One region of the Streptomyces sp. NPDC057950 genome, then DNA from elsewhere that is predicted to be linked to it. Evidence: riboswitches for the same ligand, from Rfam matches in the RefSeq annotation. Region 1 holds a riboswitch; each other region holds the start of a gene.

Region 1 (6,561 bases):
CTGCGCTCCGCCCCGTACCGCCCGGAACTCGCCGCTGTCGGCCGGCGGCTCAATCCCGAGCAACTGCGCACCATGGCGCTCAACGCCACCGCACTCATCACGGCGGCCGCGACGACCGAGTACGCGCACTACGTGAAGGTCCGCGAGGAACTGCGCCATCCGGCGCCGTCCACCCCAGCCGTCAGCGAGGAGATCGGCTCCACGGAGCCGGGCGTCGCCGCGGTGGGGCTCGCCACCACCATGGGAGAGGTCACCGAGACCGCCGGAGCCGGCGCCATCGCGGTCATCGCGGTGCTCGCTCCCGTTCTCGCCGGAACAGCCGCGGTGATCTTCCTGCTCGTCGGCTATCTGCTGAAGGTACTCGATCCCGAACAGACGTTCGCTCAGACTCTCCTGACCACCGGGTGGGTCTTCGGCGCGGTCACGGCGGCCGCGATATTGGTCGCCGCGGTCGGGCTGCTGCTGACCGCACTGCGCAACGGCTCGTCCTCACTCCAGGCGGGAGCGCACGGCGAGCTCGACGAGGAGGTGGACCGGGCCAGGGAAGCCTGGCGGGATGCCCTGCTGGAGCGCGGCATCATGCCGTTCCTCCGGCACGCCCTCGCCGATCCCGGCGCGGCTTCACTCGACCGTCCGTCACCGACGCCCACCACCGGCCGCATGCCGCATCTCGGCTACAACCGGCCGGGGTTCAGCAGCCCCGACGACGGGCCCGCGGCGGGCCCCCGGCCGAGCTTCTCCAGCCCGGACTTCACGAGCCCTGACTTCGGGGGGCCCGAGCACCAGCCGGAGTGACCCCGGCGGACGACACCGGGGGTGGCATGAGGAACCGGGCCCGCGCCGCCGAAGCGCGGGCCCCGATCGGTGCCCGGCATGCCCGCGTACGGGCCACCGGCGCGGTGGGCGGGATCAGAGGATGCCCTGTCGCCGGGCCGCCGTGATCCAGGAGGGAAACTCGGAGAGCAGCCGGTCGTACAACTCCGCGTCCGGAAGGCCGCCGATGTCGTCCACGGCGAAGAAGCCGACATTGTCGACGCGGCGGCCCGGCAGGGTGTCGAACCGCTCCAGCACCCCGTAGTCGGACCGGCCCAGGCCCACGAACTGCCAGAAGATCGGCTCGTCCACCGCTTCCCGCAGTTCCCGCTCGATCTCGTTGTTGCGATAGACGCCACCGTCGGAGAAGAACAGCACCAGGGTGGGATCGGCGGCCGGATGCTCCCTGACATACGTACGCACTTCGGCGATCGCCTTCTGCTCCTCGTTCTGGATGCCGACCGTCCGCATGTCCACCTGCCCGGCCAGCAGCCCCTTCCGCGGCTTCCTGCTCCGTCGGAAGAGGCTCAGCTCACCGACCCGGACGTGGAGCTTGAGCCACTCGGGCAACTCGCCGAGGGTCAGATCCGGCAGCCGGGCCGCGTGGGAGGCGAACGTCCACGCCTGCATCGCGCCGTCGTCGTCCACCTGCGCGGCCACGGCGGCCATCCGCTCCACCACGTCGGCCACGACGCCCTTCGCGTAGAGGAAGGACATGGACCCGGACGCGTCCAGGATCAGCACCACACGTGCCGTGACACCCTCCGCTCCGTGCTTCCGCAGGCTGACCGCCACCTGTTCCTTGCGCAGGGAGAGCCGCTTGCGCATGTCCACGGGCAGCCGCTCCTCCCCCTTGCTCGGACGCGCCGCGGAGGCCGGGGGCGCCGGTGATGCCGAAGGTGCCGGGGGAGTCCGGGATGCCGGGGGAGCCGGAGGGGCCGGAGGGGCCGGAGGGGACGGAGGGGCAGGCACGGCGGCGGGCGGCGCCACCGGCGCCGAGGCGGGGAGGCCGGGCTCCTCGTCCACGCTGATGCCGAAGTCGGTGGCCAGACCCGCGAGCCCGGACGCGTACCCCTGTCCGATCGCCCGGAACTTCCACTGTCCGCCGCGCCGGTACAACTCGCCGCCGATGAACGCCGTCTCCGTCGTCGCCTCCATCTCGAAGCGCGCGAACTCCCGCCGCGTCCCGGCGTCGAGCAGCCGCAGGGTCAGCCCGGACAGCTGACCGAAGGTGCCGCCGTCGGCCGAGGCGCCCAGCACGACCCGCTCGATCTGCGGTTCCAGCGAGCGCAGGTCCACCTCGACCGTGTCGGTCGTGACACCGGCGTCCCGCCGCTTCCCCAGGTGGCGTACGGCACCGGAGGCGTGCCGGGGCTGGTTGTAGAAGACGAAGTCCCCGTCGTCCCGGACCCGACCGTCCGCACCGAGCAGCAGGGCCGAGGCGTCCGCGTCCGGCGCGCCGGGACCCCCCGTCCAGCCGAGCACGGCCCGTACGGCCCCGACGGCCACCGGAAGGTTGGCGCCCTTGCTCATGGGTGTCGATGTCATGGGCTCAGTCTGCCGACGGAACCCGGCCGTCCGCAGGGGGAGGTCCCGAGACATACCGGCCCGGCGGACGGTGCCGTCCTCCGCGGTCTTGGGGGAAGTGGTGCCCAGGGTGCGCCGGACCCTGGGCACCACTTCCCCGGAGCGTCGGTGCGTCAGTCCGCCAACGGCAGGTACACCCGGTTCCCGCCCGCCGCGAACTCCTTCGACTTCCGGAGCATCCCCTCGGCGATCTCCTCGGGCGAAGCCCCCTCGGCCGCGGAACCACCGAACTGCTCCGCGATGCTCTGGCTGATCTTCATGCTGCAGAACTTCGGGCCGCACATGGAGCAGAAATGCGCTGTCTTGGCGGGCTCGGCCGGCAGTGTCTCGTCGTGGAACTCACGTGCCGTGTCGGGGTCGAGGGCCAGGTTGAACTGGTCCTCCCAGCGGAATTCGAAGCGGGCGTCGGACAGCGCGCCGTCCCATTCCTGCGCGCCCGGGTGTCCCTTGGCGAGGTCCGCCGCGTGGGCGGCGATCTTGTAGGTGATGACGCCGGTTTTGACGTCGTCACGGTCGGGCAGGCCCAGGTGCTCCTTGGGCGTGACGTAGCAGAGCATGGCCGTGCCCCACCAGGCGATCATCGCGGCACCGATGCCGGAGGTGATGTGGTCGTACGCCGGCGCGACGTCCGTGGTCAGCGGGCCGAGCGTATAGAACGGAGCTTCATCGCAGATCTCCTGCTGAAGGTCGATGTTCTCCTTGATCTTGTGCATCGGGACATGTCCCGGGCCCTCGATCATCGTCTGTACGTGGAAACGCTTCGCGATCGTGTTGAGTTCCCCGAGCGTCCTCAACTCGGCGAACTGGGCGGCGTCGTTGGCGTCCGCGATCGAACCGGGCCGTAGCCCGTCGCCGAGCGAGTACGTGACGTCGTAGGCGGCGAGGATCTCGCAGAGCTCCTCGAAGTTCTCGTAGAGGAACGACTCCTTGTGGTGGGCCAGGCACCAGGCCGCCATGATCGAGCCGCCGCGCGAGACGATGCCGGTCTTGCGGTTGGCGGTGAGCGGTACGTACGGCAGCCGCACGCCCGCGTGGACCGTCATGTAGTCCACGCCCTGCTCGGCCTGTTCGATGACCGTGTCCTTGTAGATCTCCCAGGTCAGCTCCTCGGCGCGGCCGTCGACCTTCTCCAGCGCCTGGTAGAGGGGCACCGTGCCGATGGGAACGGGGGAGTTGCGCAGGACCCATTCCCGCGTGGTGTGGATGTTCCGGCCGGTGGACAGGTCCATGACCGTGTCGGCGCCCCAGCGGGTCGCCCAGGTCATCTTCTCGACCTCTTCCTCGATCGAGGAGGTCACCGCGGAGTTGCCGATGTTGGCGTTGACCTTCACCAGGAACCGCTTGCCGATGATCATCGGCTCGATCTCCGGGTGGTTGACGTTCGCGGGCAGCACCGCGCGGCCGGCGGCGATCTCCTCGCGGACGACCTCGGGGTCGACGTGCTCGCGGACCGCCACGAACTCCATCTCGGGGGTGATCTCGCCGCGGCGGGCGTACCCGAGCTGGGTGACCGCCTCTCCGGGGCGGCCCCGACGCGGCTGACGCGGCCGGCCCGGGAAGACCGCGTCGAGGTTGCGGAGGCCCCCGCGCGGCGACGTGTGCTTGATCCCGTCGTCCTCGGGGCGGACCGGACGGCCCGCGTACTCCTCGGTGTCACCCCTCGCGACGATCCAGTGCTCGCGCAACGGAGCGAGTCCCCTGCGTACGTCCGTGTCGACGGTCGGATCGGTGTACGGGCCGGAGGTGTCGTACAGCGTGACGGACTGACCGTTGGTGAGGTGCACCTGACGGACCGGCACCCGCAGGTCGGGGCGCGAACCCCCGACGTATGCCTTGTGCCACCCGATGGACTGCCCGGCCCCCGTGGGCTCTTCGCCCGGGGACACGGCCGACGGCTCGTCCGTCTGGCTGGAGGCAGGCGTGCGTACGTCCTTGTTGGTCATGAGACCTACTCCCTACGCCGGCATTACCCGGTAACAGGTTCAGCGGTCGACGCAGCGGTTTCCGTCCGCCGATGTTTCATGTGAAACATCGCTGAGACGGAGGTCAGCGCCCTCTCAGCCCGGTGCTCCGAGCTCCCGCGTGTGCAAAGGTGCTTCCACGCTAGCGTCATGTCTGGCGCGGTGAACAGAGGGCCCTCGCCGTTCTTGCGATGATCGGTCGGTGACCACGATGCAGCAACCCCCGTTCCCGCCGTCCGAGCCGCGGCGCGGCTCCGGTCCCGGCGACGGCCACGGGCAGGGGCAGGGGCACGGGCATGGACAGGGCTCCGGAAACGGCCGCGGGCACGCCCACGGGCCGGAGGGTGGCAATGGGCACGGACCCGGCCGCGGACACGGACCGGGCGGCGGCAACGGGTCGGGGGAGGGGCGCGGGCCGGACACCCATCTCGGGCCGGGGCACTCGCACAGCCACAGTCATGGCCCCGCCGCGCCCGTCTCCAAGCATCTGCGCAAGGTCATCGCGGCGGTGCTGATTCCCTTCGCCGCGGCGGTCGTCGTGGGTCTCGTGGTGCTCTGGCCCGGCGGCGCCCCGTCACACGAACGCACGGGTGTCGGCTTCGACCGGCAGAGCCAGCAGGCCACGGTCACCCAGGTCGTCCAGGTGGACTGCAAGTCGGTGAACGCCTCGGGGGACACCCCGACCGGCGACACCTCCACCGCCGAGGGTTCCTCCGCCCAGCGGCAGGCGACGGGCGAGTGCAAGAAGGCGACGGTCCGGGTGGACACCGGCAAGGACAAGGGGCGCACGTTCACGGAGATCGTCCAGCCCGACCAGTCACGGCAGTTGCACCAGGGCGAGAAGGTCGTGGTCGCGTACGAGCCCTCGGCGCCCAAGGATCTGCAGTACTCGGTCACCGACGTGAACCGGAAGTTCCCGATGGCGCTCCTCGCCGGGATCTTCGCACTGGCCGTCGTGGTGGTCGGCCGGATGCGTGGGCTCATGGCGCTGATCGCGTTGGCCGTCAGTTTCCTCATCCTGACGTTCTTCATCCTGCCCGCCATCCTGGAGGGGGCGAATCCGCTGGTCGTGGCGGTGGTCGGGGCGAGCGCCATCATGCTGATCGCGCTCTACATGTGCCACGGCCTGTCGGCCCGTACCTCGGTGGCCGTGCTCGGCACACTCCTCTCGCTGATCCTGATCGGTGTGCTCGGCTCGGTGTTCATCGGCTGGGCCGCCCTGACCGGCAACACCGACGACAACACCGGTCTGATCCACGGCCTGTATCCCTCCATCGACATGAGTGGTCTGCTGCTCGCGGGCGTGATCATCGGTTCGCTCGGTGTGCTCGACGATGTGACGGTGACGCAGACCTCGGCGGTCTGGGAGCTGCACGAGGCCAATCCCACCATGGGCTGGCGCGGCCTGTACCGCGCGGGTATCCGGATCGGCCGCGATCACATCGCGTCGGTCGTCAACACGCTCGTCCTGGCGTACGCGGGAGCCGCGCTGCCGCTGCTGTTGCTCTTCTCGATCGCGCAGAGCAGCGTCGGCGCGGTCGCCAACAGCGAACTGGTCGCCGAGGAGATCGTGCGGACCCTGGTCGGTTCGATCGGCCTGGTCGCCTCGGTCCCGGTCACCACCGCGCTGGCGGCCCTGGTGGTCTCCGCGGACCGCACCGGGACTCCGGGCGTCCCCACGACGGCCACAGGGCCCGTGGCGCCCGTACAGGAGCCCGTGGGGGCCCGGGGACCGGTCCGGGGCGGCAAGGGCCGTCGTCGCAAGCACTGAAGCCACCGCACGCCCGCCCCGGGCGTGCAGAAGCGTTCCTCCACGGAGTGAGGAAGCGTTCCTCCGCGAAGGTGCGGGAACGTTCAGCCCGCGCTCTGCTCCTCCGCGAGGATGCGGTCCAGCGCCTCGTCGAGATGGGTGTCGAAATCCGCGAGGGAACGCTCCTGCCCCAGCGGTACGAGCTTGTCGGTGCGGTCGAGGAAGGCCACCAACGGCGCCGCGCCGGACCGGAACAGAGCGTGGTCGCCGCCCACCTGAAGCCGGATCAGCACCTCCCCGAACGCGTCCGGATCGGCGGGCGCGATGTGCACATCGCCGTCGCCGCACGGCCGGCCCACGCCGTCGATCAGCAACTCCCGCCCGAAGGCCCAGGTCACGGGCGCGTCTCCGGGCAAGTGGAAGGTCAGCCGCACGGCGTACGGATCACAG
Region 2 (6,561 bases), on a different contig from region 1:
GAGTTCATCAAGGTCGCCAAGACCAAGGGTGAGGACGCCAAGATCTCGATCCGCTCCGTGCGCCGCAAGGCGAAGGAGACCATCGACAAGCTGATCAAGGATGGCGAGGTCGGCGAGGACGAGGGCCGCCGTGCGGAGAAGGAGCTCGACGACACCACCGCGAAGTACGTCGCGCAGGTGGACGAGCTCCTGAAGCACAAGGAAGCGGAGCTGCTCGAGGTCTGATGAACGACTCTTCCTGGGGGGCACCGCCGCAAGCCGGGTACTGGGGGCCCTCCGACCAGGGGTCTGCCCAGGGGGCAGGCCCGGCGGGTCCCGCGTACGATGCGCATGACGCGCAGCACACTCGCCCCATGCCCATCGTGCCCGAGGGACCCGCTCACGGCGGAGACCAGGATGACGACCGGGGGGCCGCTCGGCTGAGCGGCCCCCCGGTTCGCGACGACAGACCGGCGGCGGGGTCCTACGGGAACCCGTCGCAGAAGCCGCAGGAGCCCATGCCCAGCGCCGCCCAGCAGCCCGCCCCCGCACCGAAGAAGAGTGCAGGTCGCGACCTCGGTGCTGCGATAGGGGTGGGCGTCGGGCTCGGTGCGGTGATCATCGCGTCGTTGTTCGTCGTCAAGGCCGTCTTCGTCGGTGTGGTCGCCGTCGCCGTGGTGGTGGGGCTGTGGGAGCTCACCTCGCGGCTCGAGGAACGCAAGGGCATCAAAGCGCCGCTCGTGCCACTGGCGGTCGGCGGTGCGGCCATGGTCGTCGCCGGCTATGTACGAGGTGCCGAGGGCGCGTGGGTGGCGATGGCACTCACGGCGCTGGCGGTACTGGTCTGGCGGATGACGGAACCGCCCGAGGGGTACCTCAAGGACGTCACGGCCGGCGTCTTCGCCGCCTTCTACGTGCCGTTCCTGGCGACCTTCGTGGCGATGATGCTGACCGCGGACGACGGTCCGCGCCGCGTTCTGACGTTCCTGCTCCTGACGGTCGTCAGCGACACCGGCGCGTACGCGATCGGCTGGCGCTTCGGCAAGCACAAGCTCGCGCCCCGCATCAGCCCCGGCAAGACCCGCGAGGGCCTGGTCGGAGCCGTCGTCTTCGCCATGGTCGGGGGCGCGCTGTGTCTGCAGTTCCTGATCGAGGACGGCACGTGGTGGCAGGGCCTGATCATCGGCCTCGCGGTCGCGGCCACCGCCACACTCGGTGACCTCGGCGAGTCCATGATCAAGCGGGACCTGGGCATCAAGGACATGGGCACACTGCTGCCGGGTCACGGCGGCATCATGGACCGCCTGGACTCGCTCCTGCCGACGGCACCCGTGGTCTGGCTCCTGTTGGTGATCTTCGTAGGGTCCGGCTGACCCGCGGACTTTCCGGTGAGGGGTCCGTCGTCCACAGGGCGACGGGCCCCTCACCGCATTGAGCGGCGCGATCCCGGATCCCGGGCCGAGGCCGCGTCCTCGGGGGCCGATGGACTCTCCACGGACCCGTCCGACGCGCGCGATTCCCGCGCGTCCGCCTTCGCCCACGGGCAGGTGACCGACCGAAGTCGACGGGCTGCACCCGTAGGTGACCACCCCCACCCCGCTCCGGCCCGGGACGGTCGTGTTGATCTGCGACACTGGAAGGGTTATGCCGAAGCCCGGAGAACTCACATTCGTCGCCCCCCGCGCAGCCAAGAAGCCGCCGCGGCACCTTGCCGACCTCACGCCCGCCGAGCGTAAAGAGGCGGTCGCCGCGATCGGGGAGAAGCCGTTTCGCGCCAAGCAGCTCTCGCAGCACTACTTCGCCCGGTTCGCGCACGACCCCGCGGAGTGGACGGACATCCCGGCCGCCGCGCGCGGCAAGCTCCAGGAAGCGCTGCTTCCCGAGCTGATGACCGTCGTGCGGCATCTGTCGACCGACCAGGAGACCACGCGCAAGACCCTGTGGCGGCTCTTCGACGGCACGCTCGTCGAGTCCGTGCTGATGCGCTACCCGGACCGGGTGACCATGTGCATCAGCTCCCAGGCGGGATGCGGGATGAACTGCCCGTTCTGCGCCACCGGCCAGGCCGGACTCGACCGGAACCTGTCGACCGGCGAGATCGTGCACCAGATCGTGGACGGCATGCGGGCGCTGCGGGACGGCGAGATCCCCGGAGGCCCGGCGCGGCTGAGCAACATCGTCTTCATGGGCATGGGCGAGCCGCTCGCCAACTACAAGCGGGTGGTAGGCGCCATCCGCGCACTCACCGACCCCGAGCCGGACGGCCTCGGGCTCTCCCAGCGCGGCATCACCGTGTCGACGGTGGGACTGGTCCCGGCCATCCACCGGTTCTCCGACGAGGGCTTCAAGTGCCGCCTCGCCATCTCCCTGCACGCGCCGGACGACGAGTTGCGCGACACCCTCGTCCCCGTGAACACGCGGTGGAAGGTGCGGGAGGTGCTCGACGCGGGCTGGGAGTACGCGGCCAAGTCGGGGCGCCGGCTCTCCATCGAGTACGCCCTCATCCGGGACATCAACGACCAGGCGTGGCGCGGTGACCGGCTCGGGCGGCTGCTCAGGGGCAAGCCCGTGCACGTCAACCTCATCCCGCTCAACCCGACCCCGGGCTCGAAGTGGACCGCCTCGCGACCCGAGGACGAGAAGGCGTTCGTCGAGGCCATCGCGGCCCACGGCGTGCCGGTCACCGTCCGGGACACCCGGGGCCAGGAGATCGACGGGGCGTGCGGCCAGCTCGCGGCGACCGAGCGGTAGTCTGACCCGGCACGTACATTTCCATATTCCGACATCTTCATATTCCGACAGGGGAGCGCCACAGCGCTGAGAGTGCGGCAGCCGGAGCACCGGTGGGCCGCAGACCCTCTGAACCTCGCCCAGGTCATTCTGGGTAGGAAGTTCGGGCATCACTCAAGCTGTTGCGCCCTGCCCGGGAACCGCCGAGTTCCCGGGCAGGGCCGCGTCTCTTCCTGGTCACCCCAGGAGGAATTCAGTGAGCACCAAGAAGAGGACGACCGCGGCCGTGGTCGTCGCACTGGGCCTCGTCACGCTGTCCGCGTGCGGCTCGTCCGGCTCCGGCGACAAGGCCGCCGGCCCCGGGACCGTGACCCTCGTCAGCCACGACTCCTTCGCCTACTCCAAGAGCGTGCTGCACGCCTTCGAGCAGGAGTCGGGCTACAAGGTCAGGATCCTCAAGGACGGAGACGCCGGCCAGGCCGTCAACAAGGCCATCCTGACCAAGGACAACCCGCAGGGGGACGTCTTCTTCGGCGTCGACAACACCCTGCTCTCCCGCGCGCTCGACAACGGGCTGTTCCAGCCGTACGAGCCCAAGGGCTCCGACCAGATCGTCCAGCGCTACCGGGTCGACGAGGGCAAGCACCGGGTCACGCCCATCGACTCCGGCGACATCTGCGTCAACTACGACAAGGCCTACTTCAGCAAGCATCACCTGGCGCCGCCCACCTCCTTCGACGACCTGATCAAGCCCGCGTACAAGAACCTCCTCGTCACCGAGAACGCGTCCACGTCCTCGCCCGGCCTCGGATTCCTGCTCGGGACCGCCGCGAAGTACGGGGACGCCGGGTGGCAGGACTACTGGAAGAAGCTCAAGGCCAACGGCGTGAAGGTGGTCGACGGCTGGGAGCAGGCCTACAACGACGAGTTCTCGGGGTCCGCGGGCGGCAAGAAGGCCAAGGCCGACCGGCCGCTGGTCGTCTCGTACGCCTCCTCCCCGCCCGCCGAGGTGATCTACGCCGACCCGAAGCCGAAGACCGCGCCGACCGGGGTCGCCGACGGCACCTGCTTCCGCCAGGTCGAGTACGCGGGGCTGCTGAGCAACGCGAAGAACACGAAGGGCGGCAAGGCGCTCCTCGACTTCCTGATCAGCTTCAGGTTCCAGGAGGACATGCCGCTGAACATGTTCGTGTACCCGGTCCGTGAGACCGCCAAGGTGCCCGAGGTGTTCGTGAAGTTCGGTCCGCAGGCCGAGCACCCCGAGACCCTGGCCCCGGCCGAGATCGCCAAGAACCGTGACCAGTGGGTCAAGTCGTGGACCTCGCTCGTACTGAAGTAGCCGAGGCGGCGCCCAGAAGGCGCGGGAGCGCGACGCGGCTGTGGCTCATGGCCCTGCCGGTCGTGTTCTTCGGCGTCTTCTTCGCCTACCCCGTCGCGGCGATCGTGGCCCGCGGTCTCGAGGCCGACGGGGTCTGGCGGCTCGGACGGATCGGTGAGGTGGTCGGCCGGTCCGACATCCGGCACGTGCTGTGGTTCACCACCTGGCAGGCGCTCGCCTCGACAGCGCTGACCCTGCTGATCGCGCTCCCCGGCGCCTACGTCTTCGCGCGCTTCGACTTCCGGGGCAAGCAGGTTCTGCGCGCGGTGGTGACCGTCCCGTTCGTGCTGCCCACCGTCGTCGTCGGTACGGCGTTCCTGGCGCTGATCGGCCGCGGCGGACTGCTGGACGGCCTGTGGGGTGTTCGGCTCGACACCACCGTCTGGGCGATCCTGCTCGCGCACGTCTTCTTCAACTACGCGGTGGTCGTCCGCACGGTCGGCGGGCTCTGGTCGCAGCTCGACCCGCGACAGGAGGAGGCCGCGCGCGTGCTCGGCGCCTCCCGGTTCGCGGCCTGGCGCACGGTGACGCTCCCGGCCCTGAGCCCCGCCGTCGCCGCCGCGGCGCTCATGGTCTTCCTCTTCACCTTCACCTCGTTCGGGGTGGTCCAGATCCTCGGCGGGCCGACCTTCTCCACCCTTGAGGTCGAGATCTACCGGCAGACCTCGGAGATCTTCGACCTCGCGACGGCGGCGGTGCTGACGATCATCCAGTTCGTGGCCGTCGGCGCGATCCTCGCCGTCCACGCGGGGACCGTACGCCGCCGGGAGACCGCCCTGCGTCTGGTCGCCCCTGAGACGACCGCCCGCCGGCCGCGCGGGGCCGGGCAGTGGGCGCTGCTCACGGGAGTGCTCGCGAGCATCGCGGTCCTGCTCGTGCTGCCGCTCGGAGTGCTGGTCCAGCGGTCCCTGGACACCCCCGGGGGCTTCGGGTTCGGCTACTACAGGGCGCTGACCTCCGACGACGGCGGCATCTTCCTGGTGGCCCCGATCGAGGCGATCGGCAACTCGCTGGAGTACGCGCTCGCCGCCACCGCGATCGCCGTGGTCATCGGAGGTCTGGCAGCCGCCGCTCTCACCGGCCGCGCCGGTCGTCTCGTGCGGGGGTTCGACGCACTGCTGATGCTGCCGCTCGGGGTGTCCGCCGTGACCGTCGGTTTCGGGTTCCTGATCGCGCTGGACGAGCCGCCGCTCGATCTCAGGAGCAGCTGGATCCTGGTGCCGCTCGCGCAGGCGCTGGTGGGTGTCCCCTTCGTCGTACGGACGATGCTGCCCGTGCTGCGGGCCGTGGACGGACGGCTGCGGGAGGCGGCGTCGGTGCTCGGGGCCTCACCGTGGCGGGTGTGGCGGGAGGTCGACCTGCCGATGGTGCGCAGGGCGCTGCTGATCGCGGCGGGGTTCGCCTTCGCCGTGTCGCTCGGCGAGTTCGGGGCGACGGTCTTCATCGCGCGCCCCGACAACCCGACTCTGCCGGTCGCGGTAGCACGGCTTCTCGGGCGCGCCGGTGACCTCAACTACGGACAGGCGATGGCACTTTCGACGATCTTGATGGTGGTGTGCGCGGTGGCGCTGCTGCTGTTGGAGCGTATGCGGACCGACCGGACAGGGGAGTTGTGATGGCGAGGCTCGTCACGAAGGCGACGTCCGGGACGACGGATGCGGGTGCGGGTGCGGGTCCGGGTCCAGGAGCGGCGGCGCCGGAGGTCCTGCTCGGCGTCGAGGCGGCGACCGTGCGCTTCGGAGGCCGGCCCGTACTGGACGCCGTCGATCTGGAGGTCGCCCGGCACGAGATCGTGTGCGTGCTCGGACCGAGCGGCAGCGGCAAGTCCACGCTGCTGCGGGCGGTGGCCGGACTGCAGCCGCTCGACGCGGGACGTGTGCTCCTGACCGGCGACGACCAGGCGGGGGTGCCCGCGCACCGTCGGGGCGTCGGGCTGATGTTCCAGGACCACCAGCTCTTCCCGCAGCGCGACGTGGGCGGCAATGTCGCCTTCGGGCTCCGGATGCGCGGGGCGTCGAAAGAACAACAGGCGCTGCGGGTCGGCGAGTTGCTGGACCTCGTCGGGCTGCCCGGCGCAGCCTCACGGGCCGTCGCGGCCCTGTCCGGAGGCGAGCAGCAGCGGGTCGCGCTGGCCCGCGCCCTCGCCCCCAGCCCCCGGCTGCTGATGCTCGACGAACCGCTCGGCCAGCTCGACCGCTCGCTGCGCGAACGCCTGGTCGTCGAACTCCGCCGGGTCTTCGGACAGTTGGGCACGACCGTGCTCGCGGTCACGCACGACCAGGGTGAGGCATTCGCGCTGGCCGACCGGGTCGTGGTGATGCGCGAGGGGCGGATCGCCCAGTCGGGTACGCCACTTGAGGTCTGGCAGCATCCGGTGGACGAGTTCGTGGCACGTTTCCTCGGCTTCGACAACGTCGTCGACGCGAGGGTGACCGGCCGGGTGGCGGACACCCCGTGGGGGAAGCTTCCGGTGC
Region 3 (6,561 bases), on a different contig from region 1:
CAGTTCCACCGCGATGGCCGAGGCCAGGGTGCAGCCGGTGCCGTGGGTGTGCCGGTTGTCGTGGCGCGGGGCCCGCAACCAGAGCCGTTCGGCCCCGTCGGTCAGCAGGTCGGCGGCCTCGCCGGGCAGATGGCCGCCCTTCACCAGGACCCAGCGGGGACCGTGGGACAACAGCCGTTCCGCGGCCAGGCACATGTCCCGCTCCCCCGTCACCTCGATCCCCGTGAGCTCGGCGGTCTCGTCGAGATTCGGCGTCGCCACCGTCGCGAGCGGCAGCAGCGCGGCCCGTACGGCGTCCAGCGCGTCGTCGGCCAGCAGCCGGTCACCGTGCTTGGAGACACTCACCGGATCCACCACCACGGGCGCGGCGACGTCCGACAGCAGCTCGGCGACGGTCTCGACGAGCAGTGCGGAGCCGAGCATGCCGGTCTTCACCGCCTGCACCCCGATGTCGTCCACGACGCTGCGGTACTGCGCGCGCACCGCCTCGGCCGGAAGCTCCCAGACTCCCTGCACACCGAGGGAGTTCTGCGCGGTGACCGCGGTCAGCACGCTCATCCCGTGCGCCCCGAGCGCCAGCATGGTCTTGAGGTCGGCCTGGATGCCGGCGCCGCCGCCCGAGTCCGATCCGGCGACGGTCAGGACGCGGGGCGGGGCGGCGGGGGTGTTCGAGGACATGGCGGGTTCGCTCCGTACGAGAGGCGAGACGGTGAGGCGTGGCGGTGAGGCGTGGCGGGTGAGGCGAGACGGGTGAGGCGTGGCGGGTGACGAGTGCGAGGTGCGGGACGACGCGGCCCGTGACCGGCGGCGGCCGTGGTCAGCGGCGCAGCCGTAGCGGCGCGTACACCACGAGGGCCGCGAGGAACGCCACCCCGTAGGCGAGATCCGCACCGTGCAGGGCCCGCGCCACCGGACCGACGTACAGGCTGGTGCTCATGAACGGCACCGCCGCGGCGAAGGCACCGACGAACGCCACCAGCGCGGGCCACCACGGCCGCGGACGGGCGCTCTCGGCGGACAGATCGACCGGCGCGCCGGCTCGCGCCCTGGCCCGGACGAGCCAGTCGACGACGACGATCGCGACGAACCCGGGGATCCAGTAGCCGACGAGCAGCAGCACGTTCTGGAACCGGGTCGTGGTGTCGGCGGCGTGCATCCACAGCACGAGCGGGAAGCCGAGTACGGCCGCCAGCGCGGCGGCGGCCGGGCGCGGCAGGCGTACGCCCATGGTCTGCAGGGCGAGTGAGCCGCTGTAGTCGTTCATGGCGTTGCTGCTCAGGGCGGCCAGGGCCACGGCGAGCAGCCCGAAGGCACCGAGGACACCGCCGCCCAGCAGGGTGTCGACGCCGCGGGCGGTCTGGTCGGTGAAGACGGAGGCGCCCCACAGACCGAGCGCCTGGACGGCCACGAAGGACACGCTGACACCGGCGAGCGTGCACCAGAACATCCGCGGCCGGGACGCCGTACGCGGCAGATAGCGGCTGAAGTCGCTGGCGTAGGGGGCCCAGGACAGCGCCAGACTGAGGGCGATGGTGCAGGTCAGGACGAAGGCCCCGGCCCGGTCTGCGCCGTGCGCGGAGGCGGTGGCGGCGGGGTGGTCGCCGTTCAGGAGCTTCACCGTCAGCGCGGCGAAGGCGGCCGCGAGGGCGAACGTCATCACGGTCTGGAGCCGGTGGATCACCTCGTACCCGAGGACGCCGAGCGCTCCCTGCGCGCCCATCATGACCAGCACACCCAGCCAGAACGGCCAGCCGCACAACTGCGCCAGCGCGTCCCCGCCGAACAGGCCGATCAGCGCGTCCCAGGCGATCGACGACAGCCACTGCAGCGCACCCGGCACCAGCACGGCCCGTCCGAACGCGAGCCGGGCGAGCGGCAGCTGTCCGGCGCCGGTCTGGCTGCCCCAGGTGCCGAGGTACGCCGTCGGCACCGCGCCCAGCAGGGTGCCCAGCACGACGGCGGTCAGCGCGGTGGCGAAGTCGAGGCCGAGCGCGATGCCGACCGTACCGGTGAAGACGCCGGTCATCGTCAGGTTGGGGGCGAACCACACGGTGAAGAGGCGGCCGGGGCCGCCGTAGCGGTGGTCCTCCGGCACCGGGGCGATGCCGCGCGCCTCGACGCGCAGATCGCCGGGGGCCTCGGGCATCCGCCCGTCGAAGACGCCCTGCGGGCCCCCGACGGCCACTTCACCACGGGCATACGGCAACGACATGAGACATCCCTCCGCCAGTCCTAACTGGTTCAGGTTCGACGGGTGTGATCTCAGCCCACGTGCGGGGCACCCCGTGTCCGGTTCGGCGTCAGGATAGCCCGGCCCGCGCGCACGGCCCAGGCAGGGGGCGCGGTACGTCCGGGCAAGGGGCGCGGTACGTCCCGGGCAAGGGGCGCGGGGACCCGCGCGACCGGGGGCGAGAAGTCCGTGCGTCGGCGTTGTCGCGGGACAGCTCTCAGGGGCCGACGCGCGGCTCCCAGCCCTCGTACGCCGCTGTCAGCAGGCCCAGCACGCCGTGCGCGGTGACCTGGCGGGGGTTCGGGTACGCCTGACCGGCGGCCTGCGCCGCGGCCTCCGCCAAGTCGGCCTCCTCCAGGCCGAGTTCGGCGAGGGTGCTGGGCGCTCCCAGACCCCTGGCGAGCTCCCGCAGGGCGCGCGGGACGTCGTCCGTGCCGAGCGCCCTGGACAGCGTGGCGATCGCCCGGGGCGCGGCGGACGCGTTGTAGGCGAGGACGTAGGGCAGGACCACCGTGTGCGTCTCGGCGTGCGGCAGGCCGAAGGTGCCGCCGAGGACATGGCACAGCTTGTGGTGCAGGCCCATGGTGGTGGCACCGAGGCAGGCGCCGCACAGCCACGCGCCGTACAGGGCGCGGCTGCGCGCGGCGAGGTCGCCGGGTGCGGCGGCCACGGCCGGCAGGGCCCCCGTCATCGCCCGGACCCCCTCCTCGGCCATGAGCGAGACGAGGGGCGAGGCGTCGGGCGCGTACAGGGCTTCGACTGCGTGCGCGAGGGCGTTGACACCGCTGGTCACCGAGAGGGGAACGGGGAGACCGAGGGTGAGTTCGGGATCGTAGACGACGCTTCGGGGCTGGACGGCGAGGTCGCGTCCGGTGCGTTTGGCGCCGTCCTCGGTCAGACCCCACACCGGAGTCATCTCGGAGCCGGAGTAGGTGGACGGCACGGCGATCAGCGGCAGCCCGGTGCGCAACGCGATCGCCTTGCCGAGGCCGATCGCCGAGCCTCCGCCGACCGCCACGCAGCCGTCGGCCCGTATCTCGCGGGCCACCTCGACGGCGCGGGCGGCGACCTCGGCGGGTACGTGCATCCGGGCCTCGGCGTGCAGCCCCGCGCACTGGCCGCCCAGCGCGTCGGCGACCGCGCGGGCGGTGACCTCGCCCCGGCTGCCACAGACCACCAGCACCCGGTGCAGACCGAGCCGGGCGACCTCGCCGGGGGTCGCGGACACGGCGGCGCCGGGCCGGAAGACGACCCGGCCCGGCCGGGTCTCGTACGCGAAGTCGAGCGGGGTGTCCATGGCGCTCATGCCTGCTCCCGTACGAGGTCGAAGCGGGCGAGCCGGAGAGGGGCCGAGAGGCCGAACTCCCCTGGCAGGGAAGGATCGTCGGTCTCGGCGACCTCCTGGACCAGGCCCTGCCCGACGGCGAACACGGCGTCGACGACGTCGGCCGTGGAGTCGGCCGTGGAGTCGGCCGTGGACTCGTTCATGAAGGCGGTCGGGAGGTCTGTCGTGAAGTCGGTCGGTTCGACGGTCATGCCACTCTCCTGGTCCGGCGCACGATCCTGCCAGGCGTGTCCGAGGATGCGCCCCCGCGCCCCCGGCGGCAACTCCTGGTGTTCCGTCGCACGGCCATCGGCCATCGATCATCGGTCATCGGGACCGGTCGCCGTCGGCGCTCGCGTCCAGGAAGTGGAAGCCTGGTTCCGGATAGCGCGTGTGGGCCCGGTGCGGGGCGGACGAGGTGTAGGCGCCCGCGAGGGAGAACACCACACGGTCACCGGCCCGCAGGCCCTGGGCCCGGACGTCGCGGATCAGGACGTCCTTCGGCGTGCTCAGCTGGCCGGTGAGGGTGGCACGCTCCCTCCGCACCACGGGACGCGGCCAGGAATACGGCCATGGCTCCACTTCGAGGACGGACCAGGGCTGGTCGTGGCGCCCGGTCACAGGGGTGCGCAGGTGGACGGCGCCGCCACGGATGACGGCGAAGTCCTCGCTGGAGCCGTGCTCGACGTCCAGCACCTCGCTCGCGTACCAGCCGCAGTACGCGGTCAGCGCGCGACCGGGCTCGATCCGCAGCGTCAGCCCCGGGTGGGCCGCGACGAGCCGGGCGAGGCCCTCGCCGTACGCGTGCCAGTCGAAGCGGCGTTCGGGGCGGTCGTAGTCCACCGCCATACCGCCCCCGATGTCCACCTCGGTGAGCCGAAGGCCGTTGCGGGCGGCCAGTTCCAGGGTCCAGGCGACGACGGACCCGGCCAGCGCCAGGTGTTCCTCGGCGTGCACGCCGTTGGCCAAGTGGGCGTGGACACCTCGTAGTTCGAGGTTCGGATAGCTGCCGTCGGTGAGCAGGCCGACGATCGTGTCGGCCCGGGAGGGATCGAGTCCGGAGGCGGTGGCGGACCCGCCGCCGTCCGCCGTGAGAAGACCGTCGGGCACCGGGAGGTCGAACCGCGGCAGCACCGCCACCCGGCGGTCCGGAGCGTGCCGCTGGGCCAGCCCCGCCAGCATGTACAGCTCGTACTCGCTCTCGACCTGGAAGCGTGTCACGCCCCGCTCCAGCGCGTCCGCCAGCTCCGTCGGGGTCTTCTCCGTACCGCCGAAGACCCGCGGACGGTCCACGGCGGCCTCGGCCACGTGGGCCAGTTCGGTGCCGGAGGACACCTTGTAACCGTCGACGTACGGGCCGAGCTCGGCCAGGATCTCCGGTTCCCCGTTGGCCTGGACCGCGTAGTACAGCTCGACGCGATCGGGCAGGGCGGCTCTGACGGACGTGGCGTGGGCGCGTAGAGCCGCCAAGTCGTATACGTAGGCGGGTAGTTCCGTGGGCGACAGGGAGAGGATGCGGTCGCGCACCGCGCGCGGGGGTGTGATCATTGGGGCACTCCGGGTCGTATGGCGCAAGGTGTCGTCGGCACGCGACGGGGGTGGCGAACGGCCGGCCGACATCGCCGACCGGCCGGCGCGCGACACGGGGAGCGGGGCCACGCCGGAAACGCGGAGCCGAGCAGCGGGCCCCACGCGGAGCAGAGCCGCAGGCGCCACGGGCAGCAGAGCCGCGGGCGCCACGGGGAACAGAGCCGCGCGCTCCGCGGGAAGCAGGTCCGCGGGCGCCAAGGCGTAGCCGGTATCTCTCCCGGGACACGGGTGCGACGCGCGTGCCGGGTCCGCAGTCCGTACCGGGTCCGTCGGCGGGGGCGGAGTGTCCGGGAGGGGCCGACCGAGCGTCCGGTCCAGCGGAAGGAGCGGGGACCAGGAGAGCACCGCCGCCGCCCTCCGGCGGGCCGACGCCCTCGCTCGCAGGGCTCGCGCCCTGTGGCATCCCACCATCATTCTGATCCGCGACTCCAAACCCGTGGCCCGGATACGATCTCTACCCGGTCAGAGATCCTCAGCCACCTTGAGCCGCTCACGGGCGCGAACCGTCCCGGGAGTGCCGCACCGGCACACACACCACCACCCACGACACCCTCCCATGCCGCGGTTCCACGGGCGCGCAGTCGGTGGTGTTCCGGCGGGGCGCATTCACCAGCACGGGGTGAGGAGGTCTCGGGTGCCGGGCACCGGACGCAGGGTGCCGGACGCAGGGTGCCGGGCGCCGGACGCAGGGCGCCGGACGCAGGGCGCCGGGCGCCGGGCGCCGACGCGGGCGCGGACACCGGCCGGGTTCGAGACGTCGGAGCCGCGCGAGCGGCCGGCGAACGCGCCGCTGAAGCGGAGGCGCCCGAGGGGCACTAGATGTCCGCCGGGGCGCAGCACTTGGGAGCCCTCGCAGCGCACGGCGGCGCAGTCGCGGAGCGTGGCGCGCGCACGGCGGACGTAGCGGCGGCTCGGATCGATGCGGGGCGGATCGAGGAGGATCGGATCGACGTGGGGCGGATCGAGGAGGATCGGATCGACGTGGGGCGGATCGGGGAGGGTCGGATCGACGTGGGCGGATCAGGGAGGGTCGGGCCGGCGCGAGGGGACAGGACGCGTTCCGGCATGACGCGGTGCCCGGCTCCGTCCGGAACCGGGCACCGCGTCCGGTCAGGTCAGCAGATGGCCGACGCGGGCAGTCCGCCGTACTGGTCACCCTTGAGATAGACGGCACTCACATAGCCCTCGGCCAGCCGCACCCAGACGTCGTTGACATAGCCGTTGTCGCGGATGGTCTCTCCGTGGGTCCAGCACGACGCGCCGCGCGGATCCCCCGCGGTGACGTGCCCGGTGACACCGGTCTGGCTCGACGGGCCGGAGCGGACGTTGACGTTCACGTACGGAGTGACGGCGTACGGCAGTCCCGCCGCCGCTGCCTGCGCCCCGCCGGCGCCGGTCAGAAGCAGTCCGGCGGCGA

Evidence for each region. Region 1 has a riboswitch for thiamine pyrophosphate ahead of thiC (phosphomethylpyrimidine synthase ThiC). Riboswitches for the same ligand answer to the same signal wherever they lie in the genome.
Region 2: another riboswitch for thiamine pyrophosphate. It lies ahead of ACFVTC_RS32885 (thiamine ABC transporter substrate binding subunit); the one in region 1 lies ahead of thiC (phosphomethylpyrimidine synthase ThiC).
Region 3: another riboswitch for thiamine pyrophosphate. It lies ahead of ACFVTC_RS11565 (purine-cytosine permease family protein); the one in region 1 lies ahead of thiC (phosphomethylpyrimidine synthase ThiC).

Annotation. Positions count from the first base shown of each region.
Region 1 covers NZ_JBHVPP010000014.1:55,865-62,425, reverse strand. The annotation lists gene ACFVTC_RS23205 (hypothetical protein) at 1-795, shown strand, start outside; gene ACFVTC_RS23200 (VWA domain-containing protein) at 910-2,361, opposite strand; gene thiC (phosphomethylpyrimidine synthase ThiC) at 2,514-4,343, opposite strand; TPP riboswitch at 4,336-4,492, opposite strand; gene ACFVTC_RS23190 (YibE/F family protein) at 4,564-6,132, shown strand; gene ACFVTC_RS23185 (SsgA family sporulation/cell division regulator) at 6,216-6,561, opposite strand, start outside.
Region 2 covers NZ_JBHVPP010000023.1:96,224-102,784, forward strand. The annotation lists gene frr (ribosome recycling factor) at 1-225, shown strand, start outside; gene ACFVTC_RS32875 (phosphatidate cytidylyltransferase) at 225-1,352, shown strand; gene rlmN (23S rRNA (adenine(2503)-C(2))-methyltransferase RlmN) at 1,624-2,730, shown strand; TPP riboswitch at 2,770-2,888, shown strand; gene ACFVTC_RS32885 (thiamine ABC transporter substrate binding subunit) at 2,966-4,048, shown strand; gene ACFVTC_RS32890 (ABC transporter permease) at 4,024-5,703, shown strand; gene ACFVTC_RS32895 (ABC transporter ATP-binding protein) at 5,703-6,561, shown strand, end outside.
Region 3 covers NZ_JBHVPP010000005.1:191,883-198,443, forward strand. The annotation lists gene thiD (bifunctional hydroxymethylpyrimidine kinase/phosphomethylpyrimidine kinase) at 1-678, opposite strand, end outside; gene ACFVTC_RS11565 (purine-cytosine permease family protein) at 818-2,212, opposite strand; TPP riboswitch at 2,202-2,296, opposite strand; gene ACFVTC_RS11570 (maleylacetate reductase) at 2,448-3,527, opposite strand; gene ACFVTC_RS11575 (hypothetical protein) at 3,533-3,766, opposite strand; gene ACFVTC_RS11580 (type III PLP-dependent enzyme) at 3,882-5,102, opposite strand; gene ACFVTC_RS11585 (SH3 domain-containing protein) at 6,260-6,561, opposite strand, start outside.